DNA from 4 places in the Embleya sp. NPDC008237 genome. Region 4 is predicted to be linked to each of the others. Evidence: riboswitches for the same ligand, from Rfam matches in the RefSeq annotation. Region 4 holds a riboswitch; each other region holds the start of a gene.

Region 1 (5,305 bases), on a different contig from region 4:
ACCTACGGGTGGGATCCCCGACGTTCGGCACTTGGGAGGGGGTGCGTCTGGACGACACCGAGCGGCATGCGCTGTACATCGGCGAGGGTCTCGGGCACGGCTTCTGCGCGCTGACGGACGACGCCACGCTCAGCTATCTGTGTTCCGAGTCCTACGCACCCGCGCGCGAGCACGCCGTGCATCCGCTCGACCCGGATCTCGCCATCGACTGGCCGACGGAGGGTGCGGCGCAGTTGTCCGCACGGGACCTGGCCGCCCCCTCGCTCGCGCAGGCGATCGACGCCGGCATGTTGCCCGACTACGCCGAATGCCGCCGGTTCACCGACATGTTGGGCCGCGGCTCCGCGTAGTCGGGGGTATCGGCGTCCGGTCGCCTGCCGAGGGCCCACGGCCGAGCATGGGCTCGGCCGTGGGCCCTCGGTCGGTACGGGCGCCACGGTCGGCGAACCGGCCCGGCACCGTTCGGCTGGGTAGGGTCGGGACATGAAGTGGCTTGTCACCGGCGGTGCCGGATACATCGGGACGCATGTCGTGCGGGCGCTGCTCGCGGTCGGCGAGGACGTGGTCGTGGTGGACGACCTGTCCTCGGGCACGCGCGAGCGGGTGCCCGAGGGGGTGCCCCTGGTGGTCGGCTCGGTGCTGGATCGGGTGCTGCTCGACGAGGTCTTCCGGGCGCACGCGGTGGACGGCGTGGTGCACATCGCGGGCAGGAAGCAGGTCCCCGAATCGGTCGCGCGCCCCCTCTTCTACTACGAGGAGAACGTCGAGGGTCTGCGCACCCTGCTGGCGGCCATGGTCGAAGCCGACGTCACCCGGATCGTGTTCTCCTCCAGCGCCGCCGTGTACGGCATGCCCGACGTCGAGCTCGTCGACGAGGACACCCCGTGCGCGCCGATCAACCCGTACGGCGAGAGCAAGCTCGTCGGCGAGTGGATGATCGGAGCCACCGCGCGCGCCCACGGGATCTCGTACGCCTCGTTGCGCTACTTCAACGTCGCGGGCGCGGGCGCGCCGGAACTCGCGGACAGGGGTGTGTCCAACCTCGTGCCGATGGTCCTGGAGAAGTTGACGGCCGATCAGGCGCCGGTGATCTTCGGGGACGACTACGACACGCCGGACGGCACGTGCGTGCGCGACTTCATCCACGTGCTGGACCTGGCCGAGGCGCACGTGGCCGCCACCCGTCGACTCGCGAGCGACCCGGACGCGCGCCTGGTGCTGAACGTGGGTCGCGGCGAGGGCACGTCGGTGCGCGAGATGGTGGAACTCATCGGCGAGGTCACCGGATTGCGCGACATCGCGCCGGAGGTCCACCCGCGACGCGCGGGCGACCCCGCCCGGGTGGTCGCGAGCGCCGACCTGATCACCACCGAGCTGGCCTGGAAGGCCCGGCGCGGCACGTCGGACATGGTGCAGAGCACGTGGGCCGGGTGGCAGGCGCTGCGCGGCTGAGCGGCGGCGGAGCGCACGGCGCCGAGTCGATGGGCCGCTCGGGTCGAGTCGGCGGGCGTGAAGTCGCTTGGGACAAGTCGGACATGCGGCATATAGCCTGTGGGGTGAATCACGCCCGGCGCGGGTGCGGGCATGCACCGCGATGGGCATGGGCGTTTCCGCGCGACGCTACGCGCGATGCCGATGTGACGAGCGGGACGTAGGTGATCGTTTCCGGACCATCTGCATGCACCGCAACCGGGAACCACTGTCACGCAAATCCGATGGATCCGGCACGGAACGCCAACTGCGGTCCTTTCCGTAAGGGATCATCTACATTGCGCTCATCCGCAAATCGGATATTCGACCTCTATCCGACACGGACTTGTGATCTACGTCCGAGCCTGCTTAGCGTTCGATCCGTCCGTATCCCACACGGACCCCGATCGCCGGTACGCCGAATCCTGTCGCCGGCCGTTCGGGAGGCTGACGAGCACCACACGACAGGAGCGGGGGAACCACAGGTGAACCGCCGCGAACGGCCCCGATCGAAACGATCGGACGCCGCGAACGGCTTGGGGTGAAGCCACGTCCTTCGGGATGTGGCCGGGCTATCGATCTCCGGCCCGAATCCGACAGCTCACCTCGTAGGCGTGGGAGAGGATCCAGCAATGCTGTCCGGAACCGGGCGTCATCGCCGTCGCAGCACCAGTAGGACCACGCGTCTGATCGCCGCGGCGGGTGTCGCCGGAGTCGGCGTCGCCATGCCGATCATCGGCGCGGGCACGGCCCAGGCCGCCTCCGTGAGCACCTGGGACAAGGTCGCCCAGTGCGAGAGCACGGGCAACTGGCAGATCAACACCGGCAACGGCTTCTACGGTGGCCTGCAGTTCACCCAGAGCACCTGGAACGAGTTCGGCGGCACGCAGTACGCCGCGCGGGCCGACAAGGCGACCAAGGGCCAGCAGATCGCGATAGCCGAGAAGGTGCTCAAGAGCCAGGGCCCCGGTGCCTGGCCGGTGTGCTCGGTCAAGGCGGGCCTGACCCGAGGGGGCGCCACCCCCGACGTCGACACCGGCTCCTCGGCCGGCAAGACCGCGCCGAAGACGGCGCCCAAGACCGAGACTCCCAAGGCCGAGACCCCGAAGAAGACGGTCGCCGCGCCCAAGATCGAGGTCAAGTCCGAGGCCCCCAAGGCCGAGGCTCCCAAGACCGAGACCCCGAAGACCGAGCCGGTCGCCACGTCGGACTCCGCCGCCACGTCGTCCTACGTCGTGGTCGCCGGCGACACGCTCTCGAAGATCGCCGGCGCCGCGCACGTGCCCGGCGGTTGGCCGAAGCTGTACGAGGCCAACAAGAGCGTGGTCGGCGAGAACCCCGACCTGATCTTCCCGGGCCAAAAGCTCACGGTCGACGGCAAGGCCGCGCCGACCACCGCCAAGACCGAGGCCGCCGCGCCCAAGGTCGAGGTGCAGAAGCCGGAGACCCCCAAGGCCGCGCCGAAGGTGGAGACCAAGCCGGCCGCGCCGAAGACCTCGGTCAAGACCGAGGCCGCCAAGAGCGACGCCAAGCCCTCCGCGAGCACCGAGAAGGCCTCCGGCGCCTACGTCGCCCCGGTCTCCGGCGCCACGCTCACGTCGAGCTTCGGCGCCGGCGGCTCGCGCTGGTCCAGCGGCAGCCACACCGGCCAGGACTTCGCGGTCTCGACCGGCACCACGGTGCGCGCGGTCACCTCGGGCACCGTCGTGTCGGCCGGCTGGGGCGGCGCGTACGGCAACGAGGTCGTCATCCGGCACGCGGACGGCAAGTACACCCAGTACGCGCACCTTTCCTCGATCTCGGTCAAGGCCGGGATGAAGGTGCAGACCGGCCAGAAGATCGCGCTCTCCGGCGCGACCGGCAACGTGACCGGCCCGCACCTGCACTTCGAGGTCCGCACCACGCCGAACTACGGCTCCGCGGTCAACCCGATGACCTGGCTGCGCAGCCACGGCGTCAGCGTCTGATCCACCGCTCTCCCGCGCCGTCCGGCGGGCGTTCCCTTCGGGGAGCGCCCGCCGTTCGCATGTTCGGGCGGGTGTCCGCGCGGGTGCCGCCCACGGCGGGCCGGATCGTAGCGTCGGGACGGCCGAGAGGTGCCCGACGTGCCGTCGAGTGGGCCGCATGGTGCACAGCCCCCCGTCGTAGCCGGCCGTACCGCGCACGGCGTCCCGTCGGAACGGCCGGGCGCCGCCCGCAACATCGTCAGGAAAGCCGTGCGGTGCGCAGCGCCCCGTCCGGTCCGAGCCACAGAACCACCGGCTGTCCGGCGCCGTCCGTCGCGCCGGTGGGACCGACCGCGACCGCGTGTTCGTCGAGCACGATCGGCGGCCCGGCCGCGCCCACCACGACCGGACGGCCCTCGGCGTCCCGGGTGCAGACGGCCGTCGTGCCGTCCGGCCGGCGCAGCGGGTACAGCGCCTCGTGACCCACGCCCGCGGTGCGCGGATCACCCGGCGTCCAGGCGCCGGGCCCGACTTCGACCACACTCGCGATCTCCGCCGTGCCGGCCCGCCGGTGCGCGATACCGACCCGGCCGTCGGCGCCCACCCACGCCGCAGGCGCCCCCACCGGCCGCTCGGCCGCGATCGTGCCGGGCGGGCCGGACCGGTCGCCGACGAAGTCCCAGTACCGGATGCCCTCGCGGGCCGTGCCGAAGACGGTCACCCGGCCGTCCGGGCGGGTCACCGCACTCGGCCCCTCGACGATCTCGCCGCCGCCCAGGTCCTGCCAGTTCGACCACTCCTCGCTGCCGGCGGGTCGGAAGCGGGTGCTGATTCCCTTGTCCCGATTGCGCACGAACAGATGCAGCCCGCCCGCGCCGTCGGCCCGGACCACCGGTGTGCCCGGGCCGCGTTCACCGTCGTCGGGGCTGCCCAGGCCCCGCCACGGGCCCAATCCGCCGCCGGGTGTCGTCTCGGTCGCGGTGACGATCTCGAACCGGTCCCGGTCGGAGCGCCGGGCGCCGCCGATCCGTAGCGCGAAGACCGCGATCCGGCCGTCCCGCGTACGCACCGCGGCCGGTCCGGGCGCGAGTTCGCCGTCGCCGGGGCCGGGCATGGACCGCGCCGGGGTCCAGACCGCGGCGCCGACGCCCTCCTGAGTCCATCGGGTGATCCGGCCGCCGAGCACGGCCCACGCGGTCAACCGGCCGTCCGCCCCGAGCACCGGCCGGGGACCGGCGTCCGGAAAGCGATACGTGGTGCTCTGCGGCCAGTTGGTCCGAGCGGCGGTGTCCCGCACCTTGAGGTCGCCGCAGTCCACCCGTCCCGGGCAGTGCCGCACCCGGTCGGTCCAGCCGTACACCCGGGTGATCTCGTCCTTGCGCTCGCGGGCCGCCGGCGCGAGATTGTGCGGCCAACGCTCGTTGTAGTAGCCCCGGTAGGCGATCGCCGCCGCGCTCGCGGCCGGCCGCGCGGCGTTGTACCGGCGCAGCGCCTCCCAGGTGAACTGCGCGGCGGCGGTGTGGTCCTGGTGGTCGGAGACGCCGCCGTTGTCCGAGTGTGCGGGGTGTGCCCCGTCGTGCCGCTGTCGATCGGGGTCCGGGTCGAGCGTGCGCACCACGGTCGGCGTCTGGGCCCGCATCAGGTCCGCGAGCGAGTCGATCAGGCCGTCCCGGGTGTAGGAGTACGGTCCGCCGGCCGGCTCGTCCCGGGCGGCCAGCGTGTCGAGTTCGCGTTCCCTGCCGTTCCACAACGTGCGCAGCCGCCCGCGTGCGCCGATGCCCTCCTCCTTGCGCGTGTTGAGGAACACCAGCTTGATGTTCGGGGCGTCCACCAGATGGTCGAGTTCGGCGTGCGCGCCGTCGCGCAACCGCACGCTGTGCCGCTCCCAG
Region 2 (5,305 bases), on a different contig from region 4:
GCCGAGGACCTGCCGGGGGTGCTCACGGCGCTCACCGCCGAATACCTCGCGGACCGTTCGCGCGCGCTGGTCGAGTACGAGTTGTACCTGGCGGCGGCCCGCAGCCCGCAACTGCGCGGTTTCGCGGTGGCGTGGGTCGAGGGGGTCGGCGACTTCCTCGCCGGCCGGGTCGGGCGGCGGGCGGCGGCAGCGGCGCTGGCGGTCCTGGACGGCACGATGTTGCAGGTGCTCACGCTGGACACGGCCCTGGACGAGGAGCAGCTGCGCTGGTCGCTGGACAGGGTCCTGGGGGCGGCCGCGCCGTAGCCGGGCGGGGGGCGCGGTGCGGTAGGGTCGGCGACAGCGAAGGGGAGTAGCCCCGCGAACCGGTCGTCGACATGCTGGAGTCCTCGGACTCCCGGTGGCCGGGCCCGTGCTCGATGCGGGCGGGCGAGACCTTCGGCCAGGTATCGACGCATCCGCGTTCTTCGCGGGTGCACCCGTCGTGCCGGGCCGAGTGGTCCTCCGGTCGCCGAGCGGCGCCTTCGTGAAGACCCGGAGGCCCGGCTCTCGCAGAAAGCCACCCGGATGCACCTCGACCCTCTGGCGATCCTGACCGCCTTCGGGCTCATCTTCCTCGCCGAACTCCCGGACAAGACGATGTTCGCATCGCTGGCCATGGGCACCCGCATGCGGCCGCTGTTCGTCTGGTTCGGCACCTCGACCGCGTTCGTCGTGCACGTCGCCATCGCCGTCGGCGCGGGCGGACTGCTGGGCCTGCTCCCCGGCTGGATCGTCGAACTCGTCTCCGCCGCGCTGTTCGGCTTCGGCGCCTTCATGCTGCTGCGCGGCGGGGCCGGCGACGACGACGAGGACACCGCGGGCAAGACCGTGACCGGTTTTTGGCCGGTCTTCTCGACCGCGTTCACGGCCGTGTTCATCAGCGAATGGGGCGATCTGACCCAGATCACCACCGCCAACCTGGCGGCCACCAACGGCACCTGGTCCACCGCGATCGGCTCGGCCGCGGCGCTGATGTCGGTCTCCGCACTGGCCCTGCTGGCGGGGCGATTCATCGCCAAGCGGGTCCCCCTCCGGACGGTGCAGCGGATCGGCGGCGTGTGCATGCTCGGGCTGGCGATCTGGTCGGTGGTCGAGGTGTTCACGGGCTGACCTGACCCGGGCGGCCCGGGCGGCGGATGCCCGCCGGCTGCTCGTCCGGTGCTCGTCCGGTGCTCGTCCGGTGCTCGTCGGATGCTCGGCCGGTGCCCGGCGAGTGCCGGAGCCGCGGGCGTCGCGGGGACGGGCGTCGCGGAGGCGGGAGCCGCAAGGGCGGTTTTCCGCCGTGCCGCTCGGGCACCCGCGTCCCATGGTGAAAATCGGCTACACGATGATGACCGAACAGGCCGGACCCAAGGATCTCGTCGAGCACGTGGTGCACGCGGAGCGGGTCGGCTTCGACTTCTCGGTGACCTCGGACCACTACTTCCCATGGCTGGATGCGCAGGGCCACGCGCCGTACGCCTGGAGCGTGCTGGGCGCGGCGGCCCAGGCCACGTCGCGGATTCCGTTGATGACGTACGTGACGTGTCCGACGATGCGGTACCACCCGGCGGTGGTGGCGCAGAAGGCCGCCACCGTGCAGTTGTTGTCGGACGGGCGCTTCCGGCTGGGACTCGGCTCCGGCGAGAACCTGAACGAGCACGTGATCGGTGGCGGGTGGCCGGCGGCGGACGTACGGCAGGAGATGCTCGGCGAGGCGGTGCAGATCATCCGGGCCCTGTTCGCGGGCGGCTATGTCGATCATCACGGCACACACTTCGACGTCGAGTCCGCCAAGTTGTGGGACCTGCCGGATCGACCGCCGCCGATCGGCATCGCGGTCTCCGGCGCGCAGAGCTGCGCACTGGCCGGGCAACTGGCCGACCTGGTCATCGCGACCGAGCCCAAGGGTGAGTTGTTGGCCGAATTCGATCGGCACGGCGGCGCGGGCAAGCCCCGGGTGGGCCAGCTGCCGGTGAGCTACGACCCCGACCGGGACGCCGCGATCGCGCGGGCGCACGAGCAGTTCCGCTGGTTCGGGGGCGGGTGGAAGGTCAACTCCGAGCTTCCGGGCACCGCCGGCTTCGCGGGCGCCACGCAGTTCGTCCGGCCGGAGGACGTGGCCGAGTCGATTCCGTGCGGCGACGACGTGGGCGCCTTCGTCGACGCGGTGCGCCCGTACGTGGAGGCGGGGTTCACCGAGGTCGCGCTCGTCCAGATCGGCGGCGAGACGCAGCACGCCTTCCTGGACTGGGCTCAGGACAAGCTCTTGGCGGCACTGCGGGAGTTGTGACGGGTTGGGACTGCGGAAGCGGGACGGAGCGGGGGCGCGAGGTCGGCGCCCCCGCTCCGTGGTTTCGGCGATCGGCGGACGTGCGCGTGGGGTGGGGCGGGTGGGGTTGGGTGGATCGTTCGATCGCCGGCATGTCCGGCATGTCCCTTCGATCGAACCGTCCGAAATGTGATGTAGGCCGCATGGATAAAACGGACATAAATTACTAAGCCGACTTCGCGTGGTAATTCATTTCCCGCGCCCCGGCATGAGTTTCGACTATTTTCCGTGACCGGACGATCACGCCACTCTCCGAGATATCCCCTCGTCATCACCGGTGCGCCGCGCCGAGTCCGGGTGAGATGTCGCCTTTATTCCGCCTTTACGCCGGAGGCAAAGTCGGCGTTTCGGTTGTGATCCGGCATCGGCATTGCCTACCTTTCTCGCCGATTCACCTTTCGGGTGAACCCTGTCGCCGGTACGCCGAATCCCGTCGCCGGCAGCGGGAGGTCTACATCGAAGAATCCGACGGGAGCGGGGGAACCAGGTGGATCGCCGTGGCCGGGATCGTTCCGGTGACGGCTAGGGGTGAAGTCGCGTGTTGCGCGACCGGGCTGCTCCAGTCCGAATCCGACAGCTCACCTCGTAGGCGACAGGAGAGGACCCCATTTCATGCTGTCCGCAAACGCTCGCCACCGCGCCGCTCGCCCCGCCAACGTCCGCCGCTTCGTCGCGGCGGTGGGCATCGCCGGCATGGGTGTCGTAATCCCGGTCGCCACTGCCGGTACGGCTCAGGCACAAGCCCCCTCCACCTCCGAGCAGCCCACCTCCGGCGCCTCCGCCGTCCTGTCGGCGACTCCGACCGCCGCGGTCGAGAGCGCTCCGGTCCAGGCCGCGCCCGCCGCGCAGGAAACCGCCGTCCCCGCCGACAAGGCCGGCTACGTGGTCAAGGCCGGCGACACGCTGTTCGGGCTCGCCCGGGCCAACCAGGTCACCGGCGGCTGGCAGAGCCTGTACGAGCTCAACCGCGACGTGCTCGTGTCCGGCCCGGACCTGATCCAGATCGGCCAGACCCTCCGGCTGACCGGCGCCGCGCCCGTGCTGTCCAAGGCCGCTCCGGCCCAGCCGAGCATCAAGGTGCAGCCGAAGACCACCGTCACCCCCGGCAAGACCACCACCAAGCCGACGAGCAAGCCGTCGGCCGGGGTGTCGGTCAAGCCCGCCGCCAAGGCCCCCGCCAAGCCCGCCACCGGCGGCTCGAAGGGCAACCAGGCGCCGACCGGCGGCTCGTCCACCGCGTCGAGCAGCAAGGCCGCCCAGGCCGTGGCCTTCGCCAAGGCGCAGATCGGCAAGCCCTACGTGTACGGCGCCACCGGCCCGAACGCGTACGACTGCTCGGGCCTGGTCCAGGCTGCCTACAAGTCCGCGGGCATCTCGCTGCCGCGCGTGACCAACGACCAGTTCGCCGCCGACCCGCACGTGTCGGTCGCCAACCTGCAGCCCGGCGACCTGGTGTTCTTCTACTCGGGCATCAGCCACGTCGGCATCTACATCGGCGACGGCAAGATGGTGCACGCCGCCAACCCGCGCAAGCCGGTCGAGATCGCCTCGATCAGCACCATGCCGATCGCCGGCGCCACCCGCCCGGTCTGATCACCCCGCCGACAACCGTCGGCCGCAGTAGCACAACCGCACAGTGGGACGCCCTTCCGGCGCCGTGCCCCCCGACGACGGTCGGAGAGCACGGCGCCGCCCCCACATCCCCCGCCAGGTCCGCGCAACCTCAAGCCCCATCACACAAGCACCGCGAGTCCCGAACCCGAAGCAGCCACCAACCAAGTCGCGCACTCGTCGACGACCGGACAAACACAACGACCACCAGGTCCGTTCCCAACCACCAACCCACACGAACCCACCCAGCCCCGCCGGCGCTTGAGGCCACTCAGCCTCGCCGGTGCTTGAGGCGAACCCAGCCCGGCCGGCGTTTGAGGCCACTCAGCCCCGCCGGTGCTTGAGGCGAACCCAGCCCGGCCGGCGCTTGAGGCCAACCAGCCTCGCCGGCGCTTGAGGCGAACCCAGCCCGGCCGGCGTTTGAGGCCACTCAGCCCCGCCGGCGCATGAGGCGAACCCAGCCCGGCCGGCGTTTGAGGCCAACCAGCCCCGCCGGCGCATGAGGCGAACCCAGCCCGGCCCAACGTGCGTATGAGGCCGAGGCGTTCAAGCGCGGCCCGCGTTCGAGGCCCACGCGCCCGGGAGGCGAGGCAACAGTTCCGCAGCCAGCGAGAGAGCCCCCCGAAGCGCCGCATCCTGCAGGAACCGCGCCCGCACCACCGTGGGCGGAAACGGCACCCCCACCCGCACCCGCGCCCGAAGCGCGGCCAGCACCCGCGAAGCGGAGCGCATCAGGCCGCCCGTGACCGCGATCCGCTCCGCGTCCAGCGTGATCGCCAAGTTGGCCACGTGCACGGCCAGTTCGTCCAACGCCTCGTCGACCAGCGCGCGCACCCGCGGGTCCGGGTCGGCGAACAGCGCGGCGGCGTCCACCTCGCGGCCGAGCAGTTCGCTGCCTCGCGTGCCCAGTCCGATGCCGGAGGCGTACTCCTCCAGGGGTGCGCGTCCCGCGCCGAAGCCGGTGTCGGCGCGACCACGCAGCAGGTAGCCGATTTCGCCCGCCGCCCCGTGCGCGCCGGCCAGGACGCGCCCGCCCAGCACGATCGCGGCGGCGATCCCGGTGCCGGCCGTGAGCAGGATCGCCGGGTCCGCGCCCCGCAGTGCGCCCCAGCGGGATTCGGCGAGTGCGGCGGCCTTGCCGTCGTTGCCGACGGCCACCCGTTCGGGGTCCAGGCCCAGCCCCTCGCACAACGTCGCGGCCAAGGCCAGGTCCTGCCAGCCGGGCACGTTGGGCGCGAGCAGGATCCGGTCGGGCAGCACGATGCCCGGGCTGACCGCGCCGACGGCCGCGCAGTGGCCGCCGGCGGTCGCGGCGGTGTGCGCGACCAGTGCGCGGGTCGC
Region 3 (5,305 bases), on a different contig from region 4:
CCGCCGAGTCGGTGTCGTAGCCGTCGGTGAAGTCGACGAACGCGATCGGCACGAACATCGCGTTGTCGTAGCGCCCGGCCTCCAGGTCGGCCAGCCACTGGGGCCACACCACGCGCAGCAGCACGGCCTCGACATTGCGGGTCGGGTTGCCGTTCTGGGTGGTCATCGGGAACACCACGAGGTGCTCCAGGCCGTCGCGCCGATCCTGTTCCGGGCGGAACGCGACGAGCGAGTCGAGGAAGTCGGGACGGCCGAAGTCCTCCGCGGACCAACGCCGAAAATCGGCCACGACCGCGTCGAGGTACGCCTCGTCGTGCGGGAACAGCGGAGCGAGCCCGGTGATCGACGAGGTGATCTCGGCGACCAGCGCCCGGGCGGACGCATGCCCCGATGGCTCGATCGAACCGTCCTTGGCCTGCAACGGACGCAGGTCGGCGACGGATCGTTTGAGTTCGAGCCACAGCGGGTGATCGACGGCGGTACGGACGGCTACGCGGGTCATGTTCGACATGGAACCCTCTCAGGAGAAAGCAGGAACCACGGTCAGGTGAACCTATGTCAAAAGATTTTAACGCCGCAAGGCCCTTTCGAACGCAATCTTATCGTCGTGGGTACGTTTTGCCCGAATAAGTTGAGATTGAGACCTGGCTCTCGGTGCCCGCATCGGCGCACCCGTGAAATCGAGGACCCGCACCTGCCGGAAGACACGGGATTCGGCCGGCCCGGCCGGCCACGCCCGTGGCCATCGACCGTCGATCCGCCGGTTCCCTATGGCCTGCCCTGCTGAACGGAATGCTGATTCCGCATGGTGGAACGGTCGGCCCGGCGATGCCCCGGATCCGCCTCCACTCCCACTGCCCGATCCGGCGATCCCGTATGTCTCGGCCCGATGCCCGCGGCCCGATGCCCGCGGCCCGATGCCCGCGGCCCGATGCCCGCGGCCCGATGCCCGCGGCACCATGCCCGCGGCCCGCCGACCGACCCCGGCCCCGCCGCCCCGACCCCGGTCGCGACACGGGCGTAGGCCCCGCCGAAGTACTCGGCGGGGCCTACGTCGTGACGCTGGATCAGATGGCGAGCTGGGTGCCCACGCCGATCACGTTCGGGTTGCCCCCGATGACGCCCGCGTTGGCGGCGTACAGGGCCTTGTAGCCACCCTTGACGCCGAGCTTGGCGGCGACCTCGGACAGCGTGTCACCGGCCTTGACGGTGTAGGTGCCGGAGCCCGACGCCTGCTTGGTCGCGGCCGACTTCGGCGCGGCCGACTTCGGCGCGTCCTGCTTCGGCTGCACCCGGACCTTCGGCGCGTTGCCGTCGGAGGTCTTCGGCGCGTTCTCGGTCACGGACTCGGCCTTGGGTGCGGCCTTCGGCTCGACCTTGCTCTTGGTCTTGCCGGTGGTCGACGAGTCGGCTGTGGCGGAGGCGTTGCCGCCCTTGCCCAGACCGGCCTTCTGCGAGCAGACCGGCCAGGCGCCCGGACCCTGGCTCGCCAGGACCCGCTCGGCGACCGCGATCTGCTGGTCCTTGGTCGCCTGCGCGGCGCTGGAGGCGTACTGGCTGCCGCCGAACGCGTTCCAGGTGCTCGGGGTGAACTGCAGACCGCCGGAGAAGCCGTTGCCCGTGTTGATGCTCCAGTTGCCGGTGCTCTCACACTGGGCGACCGCGTCCCACGTGGACGAGGACGCGGCGTTCGCGCTGCCCGCCATGCCCACGAGGGGGAGGACGAGACCCGCACCGGCGGCGACGGCGATGCCGGCGCGACGGCCACGAGAGAGCGAGCGAACGGGAGCGGTGATGGCACGGAAGGTCATTGATTACCTCGTCGGGCGCCTGCGAAGTTAGCTGTCGGGTTCGGACGATTGGCCCGGCCTCGCCTGGAACAGGCATGGCTTCACCCCAGACATCGACATGGCCGATGCCGGCACTTACTCGGTTCCCCCGCTCCTGCCGCCAGTCGATATCGACTGCATCCCTCGGGCGGCGGCAGGATTCGGCGTACCGCCCGGGGAGTCCGCTTGTGCGAACAACCACGAAGCTACGCACCGCTCCGCCGGGTTGGCAAACATTTCGGGTGATTTGTGAGGTCCCCCATAGGGAGGAATAACACTGATTTGCCCGATTTGTCGCCATCCCTGCAGGTCACGGTGCCGGCGTCGACGGTGCGCGGCCGCGTGGTCACCCGTGCTTCAGCGACGAGCTATTCCGTCGCGGGCAGCTCCACAGGTACGACTACCCGTTCCTCGTCCCAAAGGAACGTCGCACCGCCGGTCGCGAAATTGGCGACATCGGCGACCGTGGCCCGCCCCTCCGGCGAATCCAGGGTCGCCTCGATACCCGCGCGAGACGGCGCGTACAGGCCGACCACCAGGTAATAGGGCGGCTGCGCGCCGGACGGGTCCGGTTCGCATTTGCCGATGGTCCAGCCGGTCAGCCCCGGCATGGTGCGGGCGAGCGGCACGTGCTTCTCCCAGTAATAGGCGTCGAACGCCGCCGGGTCCTCGGGGTGGCCATACAGCACGGTCAGCTTGTACACGCCGACTCCTCACGGTCGTGTGGTGGATGTGCTTCCTGCCGTTGGTGCCTGTGCGTCCGGCGTGTGGTGCCCGGATGGGTCCGGCGCGGTGCGCTACCGAAGGGCGATGTTCTTGAACGCCCGCGCCTGGTCGGTGATGGCCACCTCGGTGGGCAGCCGTTCCATGCTGGAGGCGCCGAAGAAGCCCACCACGCCGGTGGTGTGGGCCAGCACGTACGCGGCGTCCTCGGGTTCGGCGATCGGCCCGCCGTGGCACAGCACCAGCACGTCGGGGTTCACCTCCGCCGCCGCGTCGCGCATCTGCTGCACCCGCTCCACCGCCTGGTCGAGCGTGACCGCGGTGGTCGCGCCGATGCTGCCCTTGGTGGTCAGGCCCAGGTGCGGGACCAGGATGTCGGCGCCCGCCGCGGCCATCGCGCGGGCCTGCTCGGGGTCGAAGACGTAAGGGGCGGTGAGCAGACCGCGCTCGGCGGCCAGCCGGATCATCTCCACCTCCAGGTCGTAGCCCATCCCGGTCTCCTCCAGGTTCTGCCGGAAGACGCCGTCGAACAGGCCGACCGTGGGGAAGTTCTGCACACCCGCGAAGCCCATCGCGGCGAGCTGGTCCAGGAAGTGCGGCATGATCCGGAACGGATCGGTGCCGCACACGCCCGCCAGGACCGGAGTGCCCTGGACCACCGGCAGCACCTCGCCCGCCATCTCGACCACGATCGCGTTGGCGTCGCCGTAGGGCAGCAGTCCGGCGAGCGAACCCCGACCGGCCATCCGGTAGCGGCCCGAGTTGTAGATGATGATCAGGTCCACGCCGCCGGCCTCGGCGCACTTGGCCGACAGTCCCGTGCCCGCGCCCGCGCCGATCACGACGCCGCCCTGCTCGACCGTCCTGTGCAGTCGGCCCCGCGCCTCGCGTCCGTTCATCTCAGTCCACGCGTCCCTTCGTGATCATCTCGTGCAGTCGATCCGCCGCCGCCGTGGCGAACTTCGGATCGTTGATGTCCGTCGCCGCCTCGTGCACCTCGACGGAGCTGCCCGCGAGCCCGGCCCGCAGCTCGTCGAACAGCGCCTTGTCGGCGACGGAATCGTAGAAGGGCGCGCCCTCGACGTCGATCGCCGAGACCCCGTGCAGGGGCAGGTAGAGCGCGGTGGGACCGGTCGCGGCAACCAGCTTGGCGGCGATCCGCCGGCCCAGTTCGGCGTTCTCCGCGGGGGTGGTGCGCATCAGCGTCACCGTCGGGTTGTGCACGTACAACAGGCGCTCCTCGAACCGCGCGGGCACGGTGTCGCGCGGGCCGAAGTTGACCATGTCCAGCGCACCGACACTGACCACCTGTGGCAGCCCCATCCGCCCGGCCGCGGTCAGCCGCTCGGGGCCCGCGCTGAGCACCCCGCCGACCAGGTCGTCCGCCAGCTCGGTGGTGGTCAGGTCGAGGATCCCGGCCAGGAAGCCCGCCTCGGCCAGATTCTCCATCGACGTGCCGCCTGCCCCGGTGGCGTGGAAGACCAGCACCTCGTAGCCGAGTTCGGTCAGCCGCTCGCGCGCGGCGTCCACCGCCGGAGTGGTCACTCCGAACATCGACGCGGCGACCAGCGGACGCCCCTCGCCGGTCACTCCCGCGACCGCCGCGCGATCCTCGGCATAACCGCCCGCCATGCCGGCGATCGCATCCGCCGCGTTGCCCAGGATGCGCTCGGAGAGCCGATTGATCCCGGCGATGTCCACGACGCTGTACATCATCGTCACGTCCACCGCGCCGACGTACGGCGACACGTCGCCCGCCGCCATCGTGGAGACCAGCAGCTTGGGCACGCCCACCGGCAGCGCGCGCATCGCGTAGGAGGCGATCGCCGACCCGCCCGAGCCGCCCATCGCGAGCACACCGTCCACCCGGCCCTGCTCGTACAACTCGCGCAGGATGGACGCGGCCCCCTCGGCCATCGCGGTGGTCGCCGCGCCCCGGTCGGCCCGGGTGCGCAGGTCGGCCAGATCGGTGCCGGCCGCCGCCGCGACGTCGGCCGCCTGCACGTCGGCCTGGGCCAGCGACTCGCCCAGCACGCCCACGTTCATCAACACCACCTCGGCTCCCCTGGCGCGCAGCCGGTAGGCCAACCACGCGTATTCGGATCCCTTGGTGTCGAGCGTTCCGATCAGTACGACGGTGGGCATCGGTGCCTCCGGTGGGGTCGGTAGGGCTTGCCGGGTTGACGCTTCGGCGGCGAACGGCCGCGCACAGTAACCCAACCGGATGATCATGGCGATTGAAAGCACCGTGCGGTAGGACGGGGGACGAGTTCCGAAGTTTTGGCACGTCACGGAGGTATCGATGGCGGAGGAACCGGACGGACGGGTCGCAATCGTCGCCGGAGCGGGCGACGGCATCGGGCGCGCCTGCGCGCTGGCCCTGGCCCGCACCGGCGCGGATCTGGCGCTGGCCGCGCGACGGCCCGAGCCGTTGCGCCGACTCGCGGACGAGATCCGCGAGCTGACGGGCCGTCGGGTGATCGCGGTACCGACCGACCTGGCCGACCAGGCCGCGTGCCGGGCGCTGGTGGACACCGCGGCGGAGGAACTCGGTCGGGTGGACGTGGTGGTCAACGTCGCGACCTACAACCCGTCCGGGCGGCTGGAGGACTTGGATCCGGCGGAGTTTCGGCGGGCCTTCGAGATCAACGTGCTCGGCGTACTGGCCGTCTCGCGCGCCGCGTTGCCGTACATGCGCGCGGTCGGCGGCGGGTCGATCGTGCAGATCAGCTCGGAGGCGCCGCGCGCGAAGC
Region 4 (5,305 bases):
TGGACATCGACGACTTCGGCGGCGATCCGCTGCGCGCGATCGCCTCGTTCGGCGCCACCACGTTCTCGCCCGTGCACGGCTTCCCGCAGAACGGCAAGGTCACCGACCCGGACTACCGCCCTTACGTGACCCGGGAGATGGTCGCCCAGGCGCATGCGAGGGGCATCAAGGTCGTGCCGTGGACCATCGACGACCCGGCGACCATGGCCGAGCTGATGGACGCCGGCGTGGACGGTCTGATCACCGACTACCCCGATCGGGCACGGGAGTTGCTGGCCGCACGCGGACTGCCGCTGCCCAAGCGGTACCCGGCACGCGGCTGATCGACCCGGCCCGCGGGGCTTCGGCGTGCGCGGGGATCTCGGCGTCCGCGGGGCTTGGCGGTCCGCCGGGGTCTCGGCGTCCGCAGGGGTGCGGACGCGCACGTGGGCCGGGCCCGTCGACGCGTGGTCGACGGGCCCGGCCCTTGTACGGCTACCGCAGAGTGGCTGTCGCCGTGCGGTTACTGCCTGAGTGACGCTCGGATCAGAGGTTGACGCCGTGCGCGCGCAGGTAGCTGACGGGGTTGATGCCGCTGCCGTAGTTCGGGGTGGTGCGGATCTCGAAGTGCAGGTGCGGGCCGGTCACGTTGCCGGTCGCACCGGAGAGGCCGATCTGCTGACCGGTGCTCACCGTGGCACCGGCGCGCACGCCGATGCTGGACAGGTGCGCGTACTGCGAGTACTTGCCGTCCGCGTGCTTGATCACGATCTCGTTGCCGTAGGCGCCGCCGTTGCCGGCCTTGACCACGGTGCCCGAGGTGATCGCCTTCACCGGGGTGCCGGTGGAGGCCACGAAGTCCTGGCCGGTGTGGCTGCCGCTGGACCACATCTTGCCGCCGACGCCGAACGCGGTGCCCAGCGAGCCGCTCACCGGAGCGACGTAGCCGGACGCGTTGACCGCGGTGCTGCCGGCCTTGGCGGAGGACGCCTTGGCGGCGACCGGGGCCTTCTCCTTGACCGTGGTCTTCGGCGCGACCTTCACCGACGCCGAGGGCTTGGTCTCGGCGACGGTCTCGGTCTTGGGCGCGGCCTTCGGCGCGACCTCGACCTTGGCGGCGGCGGTGGCGGTGGCGGCGGACGCCTTGGCCTTGCCGGACAGCGAGAGCTTCTGGCCGACCTTGATGAGGTTCGGGTTGCCACCGATCACGGAGCGGTTGTCGGCGTACAGCTTGTGCCAACCACCTGCGATGTCCTTGTCGGCGGCGATCTTGGACAGGGTGTCACCCTTGACCACGGAGTACGAGGTGGTGGTCGACGCGGGCTTCGCGGCGGCCGGGACGACCTCGATCTTCGGGGCGGCGGCGGTCGCCGGCTTGGACTCGACCGGCTTCTCGGCGACCTTGGGGGCGACCTTGATCGAGGTCTTGGCCGAGCCGGAGGACTTGGTGGTCGGCGAGACGGCGGGCTTGGCGCCGCCCTTGGTCAGACCCGCCGGGCCGGAGGTGTTCGGCCAGGCGCCGGGGCCCTGCACGGCCAGGACCTTCTCGGCGATGGCGATCTGCTGGTCCTTGGTGGCCAGGTCGGCGCGCGGGGCGTACTGCTGACCGCCGAACTCGTTCCAGGTGCTCTGGGTGAACTGCAGGCCACCGTAGAAACCGTTGCCGGTGTTGATGTGCCAGTTGCCCGAGCTCTCGCCCATGGCGACCTTGTCCCAGGTGGAGACCGAGGCGGCGTTGGCGGTTGCGATACCGGTGATCAGCGGGGCGGCGACGATGGCGCCGGCCATGCCGAGGGTCAGCGCGAGGCGCGTCTTCTTGGGCATGCGGGCAGGGGTGATGAACGACTGCACGAAGATTTTTCCTTCTCCCACGCCTACGAAGTGAGCTGTCGGATTCGGGCTGGAGAGTCTCGCCCGGCCGTGTTCGACCCTCGAATGAGAGGGACGGGCACGGCTTCACCCCAAGCCGTCCGCATGGGCGCCTGTGTCACAGACGCCCGGGACGGCATTCCACTTGGTTCCCCCGCTCCTGCCTTTCGGGTTTCGTACCGTGGCCTCGCTCCGGCGGCAGGATTCGGCGAACCGGGAGACCATTTCGCCGAGCACCGGACCGGTGTGGCGAAGCACCAAGCTACGCACACCCCCGGCGCGGAACCAAACATCACGATTCGCCGAAACCGAAGAATCGGGTCTTAAGGGTGGAATAACGGGACTTAAAGTCCCGAACTCCGTACGCATTGTGCCCAAAAAGCTCACTCACCGTCGTCCGGGGAATCACGGCGGGTGAGAATCCGGGAAACTCGGTTCACGGTGCGTGCGAGTTCCTGACGAACGGTATGCGCGATGTGACGTGCGTCATGCGCCATCAAAGTATTGTCCGAATTACCCCTGTATGTCCGGTGCTTCTTCAGGTCGAGCCTGGTGTCTCTCGTGCCTGCCGCATCGGGCCGGCGGCGGGAGCCCGGACCGGGTACGGCGCACGCGGCTCCCCCTATGAAGTTGCGTGCGCCGCATCGGGCCCCGGCTCCCCTGGCCTCAGCCCGCCATCGGGTCGCCGGTCGCGGGGGTCGGCGGCGCGTGGAATGCGGTGAGGAACTCGGCGAGGTGCATCGCGCGCACCCGCGACCCGCGCCGACGCAGGCCGGTGCGCAGTTGGCGCAGACAGCCGGGGTTGACCGCGATCACGACGTCGGCGCCGGTCGCCTCGATCGCGTCGAGCTTGCGGTCGAGGATGCGTCGGGACGCGGCCGGCCGCAGCAGGGCGTACGTGCCGGCCGCACCGCAACATTCGGCGGCGCCCGGGGTCTCCACGAAGTCGGCCACCCGCGCGAGCAACGCCCGCGGCTCGCGCCAGACGCTCAGGCCGTTGCGCAGGTGGCACGAGTCCTGGAGGGTGACCTTGATCCGGTGCCCGGCCGGCGCATGCGCGGTGAGCGTGGCCGGGTCGATCGCCTCGGAGAGTTCGGCGACCCGATCACGGCCGATGACGTCGGCCAGGTGCGCGGCGCAGCCGCCGGAGGTGGTGACGATCCGGCCGGGCAGCCGCTCGCCCAGCCGGCGGGCGAGCACGCGTCCCTTCTTCAGCTCGCCGTTGTGCGCGTGCAGCGCGCCGCAGCAACCCTGGTCGTCGGGTACCGCGAGGCCGGGCAGCAGGGTGCGTGCGGCGCGGGCGACCTTGGGGAACATGGCCCGTTCGAAACAACCGAGCATGAGCGAGGCACCCGCACCCGTGTCGGGGGCGGGCGCGGGTGCGGAGGTGCCGGACACGGAGGACGCCGGCGGTGCCGCCGCGGCCCGCTCGGCCCTTCGTCCGGACCTCGCCGGATCGTGTTTCGCCCTCCCGGCCGGCAGCACGAAGCGCCCCCATCCCATGACTCGCACCACCGGTGGCATGCTCACCACGACGGTCAGCAGCCGGGCGAGCGGCGGCCTGCGCCGGCCGCGCCACTGGTGCTCGCGCCATTGTTCGAGCAGCGAGCCGTACGGGACGCCGGCGGGACAGACCGGTTCGCAGGCCCGGCAGCCCAGGCAGGCCGAGGACTGTTCGAGCAGGGTCGGGTCGTCGGCGTCCAGACGGCCGGTCTCCAGGGCGCGCATCAGGTTGATCCGGCCGCGCGGCGAGGACGCCTCGTCCCCGGTCTCGGCGTAGGTCGGGCACGCGGGCAGACAGAAGCCGCAGGAGATGCAGCGGGAGAGTTCCTCGGGATCGAACACACCGGTCATGAGCCGAGCTTTCCGGGATTGAGGATGCGGGCGGGATCGAAGGCGGACTTGATCCGGCGCAGCAGATCCAGTTGCTCGTCGCCGAGCTGGGCCCGCAGGTGGGGCAGCTTGGCGGCGCCGACGCCGTGTTCTCCGGTGATCGTGCCGCCCAGTTCGATCGCGGTGCGGAAGATGTCGTCGAAGGCGGCGTGGGCACGCTCGATCGACTCGGTGTCCTGCGGGTCGGCCACCACGCAGGTCGGGTGCAGATTGCCGTCGCCGGCGTGGCCGAAGGTGGCGATGGTGACCGCGTGCCGGTCCGCGATGGCGTCGATCCGGTCGACCATCTCGGCGATCCGCGGGCGCGGGACGGTGGCGTCCTCCAGGATGGTGAGCGAGCCGAGTCGGGACAGCGCGGGCAGCGAACAGCGGCGCGCGGTGAGCAGCGCCTCGGCGCCGGCGACGTCCTCGGCCAGGGTCCACTCGCTTGCGCCGGCCCGGTCGCACAGGTCGGCCATCCGGGCCAGGTCGCGGCGCACCGCGTCCGGAGCGCCGTCGTCGCCGAACAACAACAGTGCGCCCGCGTCCGTACGCAGGCCCAGGTGGGCGAAGTCCTCGACCGCGCCGATGCAGCGCCGGTCCAGGAACTCCAGGGTCGCGGGAACGATGCCGGCGGAGAGGATGTCGGCGACCGCACGGCCGGCGTGGGCCAGGTCGGGGAAGTAGGCGATGCCGGTGCCCGTGTCGGCGGGCGCGGGCAGCAGGGCCATGGTGATCTCGGTGATCACCGCGAGGGTGCCCTCCGACCCGGTGAGCAGCCGGGTCAGGTCGTAGCCGGCCACGTCCTTCCACAGCCGGCCGCCGGTGCGGATCACCTCGCCGGTGGGCAGCACCGCCTCCAGGCCCAGCACGTAGTTGCGGGTGACGCCGTACTTGAGTCCGCGCAGTCCGCCCGCGCACGTGGCCACGTTGCCGCCGACGGTGGATACCGTCCGGCTGCCCGGGTCGGGCGGGAACAGCAGGCCGTGTTCGGCGACGGCGCTCGCGAGTGCGGCGGTGGTCACGCCGGGTTGCACCACGGCGAGCAGCTCGGCGGGGCTGACCTCGCGGATCGTGTTCATCCGGGTGGTGACCAACACGATGCCGCCGTCCAGGGCGACGGTGGCCGCGCACAGGTTGGAACCGGCGCCGCGGGGGACGACCGGGATGCGGTGCTCGGTGGCCAGCCGCAGTACCGCGGCCACCTCGGCGGTGTCGGCGGGAAAGACCACGGCGTCCGGGAGCCGGTCGAACAGGGGCGTGGCGTCGCGCGCGTAGGGCACGAGATCACCGGCGGCGTGCCGGACGTGTTCGGCGCCGACGATCGCGGCCAGGCGGTCGATCAGGTCCGTGGACAGGGGCATGCGACGTGCTCTCTCTCGGGTGGGCGGGTAAGTCCGCGCATCGTTTCTCCTCCGTGGGCTCCGATGAGCCGGGACGGTATCAGCGTTGCGCAAAACGGTCTATCATTCCGCTGTACGGAACGACGTCCCATTATCGCCTCGTGCCCAGGGGGTACCTTGACCGGCAACAGCGATTCGCCCGTGATCAGCGTGGATCGGGCCCTGCGGATCCTGATGCGTAT

Evidence for each region. A riboswitch is a leader RNA that binds a small molecule or an ion and turns the genes downstream of it on or off. The one in region 4 is predicted to bind cyclic di-AMP.
Region 1: linked by a shared signal. The riboswitch ahead of ACFZBU_RS36885 (transglycosylase family protein) and the one ahead of ACFZBU_RS15205 (transglycosylase family protein) in region 4 are both predicted to bind cyclic di-AMP.
Region 2: linked by a shared signal. The riboswitch ahead of ACFZBU_RS24005 (NlpC/P60 family protein) and the one ahead of ACFZBU_RS15205 (transglycosylase family protein) in region 4 are both predicted to bind cyclic di-AMP.
Region 3: linked by a shared signal. The riboswitch ahead of ACFZBU_RS44090 (transglycosylase family protein) and the one ahead of ACFZBU_RS15205 (transglycosylase family protein) in region 4 are both predicted to bind cyclic di-AMP.

Annotation. Positions count from the first base shown of each region.
Region 1 covers NZ_JBIBGL010000018.1:54,428-59,732, reverse strand. Annotated here, with positions in the region: gene rfbC (dTDP-4-dehydrorhamnose 3,5-epimerase) at 1-350, shown strand, start outside; gene galE (UDP-glucose 4-epimerase GalE) at 484-1,452, shown strand; cyclic di-AMP (ydaO/yuaA leader) riboswitch at 1,877-2,098, shown strand; gene ACFZBU_RS36885 (transglycosylase family protein) at 2,103-3,437, shown strand; gene ACFZBU_RS36880 (PIG-L family deacetylase) at 3,676-5,305, opposite strand, start outside.
Region 2 covers NZ_JBIBGL010000009.1:175,496-180,800, forward strand. Annotated here, with positions in the region: gene ACFZBU_RS23990 (TetR/AcrR family transcriptional regulator) at 1-306, shown strand, start outside; gene ACFZBU_RS23995 (TMEM165/GDT1 family protein) at 568-1,152, shown strand; gene ACFZBU_RS24000 (LLM class F420-dependent oxidoreductase) at 1,349-2,314, shown strand; cyclic di-AMP (ydaO/yuaA leader) riboswitch at 2,765-2,959, shown strand; gene ACFZBU_RS24005 (NlpC/P60 family protein) at 2,966-3,946, shown strand; gene ACFZBU_RS24010 (ROK family protein) at 4,511-5,305, opposite strand, start outside.
Region 3 covers NZ_JBIBGL010000028.1:72,989-78,293, reverse strand. Annotated here, with positions in the region: gene ACFZBU_RS44095 (DUF6421 family protein) at 1-511, opposite strand, end outside; gene ACFZBU_RS44090 (transglycosylase family protein) at 1,068-1,811, opposite strand; cyclic di-AMP (ydaO/yuaA leader) riboswitch at 1,812-2,003, opposite strand; gene ACFZBU_RS44085 (EthD family reductase) at 2,198-2,533, opposite strand; gene ACFZBU_RS44080 (phosphoenolpyruvate hydrolase family protein) at 2,627-3,451, opposite strand; gene ACFZBU_RS44075 (Tm-1-like ATP-binding domain-containing protein) at 3,453-4,697, opposite strand; gene ACFZBU_RS44070 (SDR family NAD(P)-dependent oxidoreductase) at 4,855-5,305, shown strand, end outside.
Region 4 covers NZ_JBIBGL010000005.1:325,457-330,761, reverse strand. Annotated here, with positions in the region: gene ACFZBU_RS15210 (glycerophosphodiester phosphodiesterase family protein) at 1-323, shown strand, start outside; gene ACFZBU_RS15205 (transglycosylase family protein) at 526-1,803, opposite strand; cyclic di-AMP (ydaO/yuaA leader) riboswitch at 1,836-2,069, opposite strand; gene ACFZBU_RS15200 ((Fe-S)-binding protein) at 2,515-3,702, opposite strand; gene ACFZBU_RS15195 (FAD-binding oxidoreductase) at 3,699-5,084, opposite strand; gene ACFZBU_RS15190 (IclR family transcriptional regulator) at 5,241-5,305, shown strand, end outside.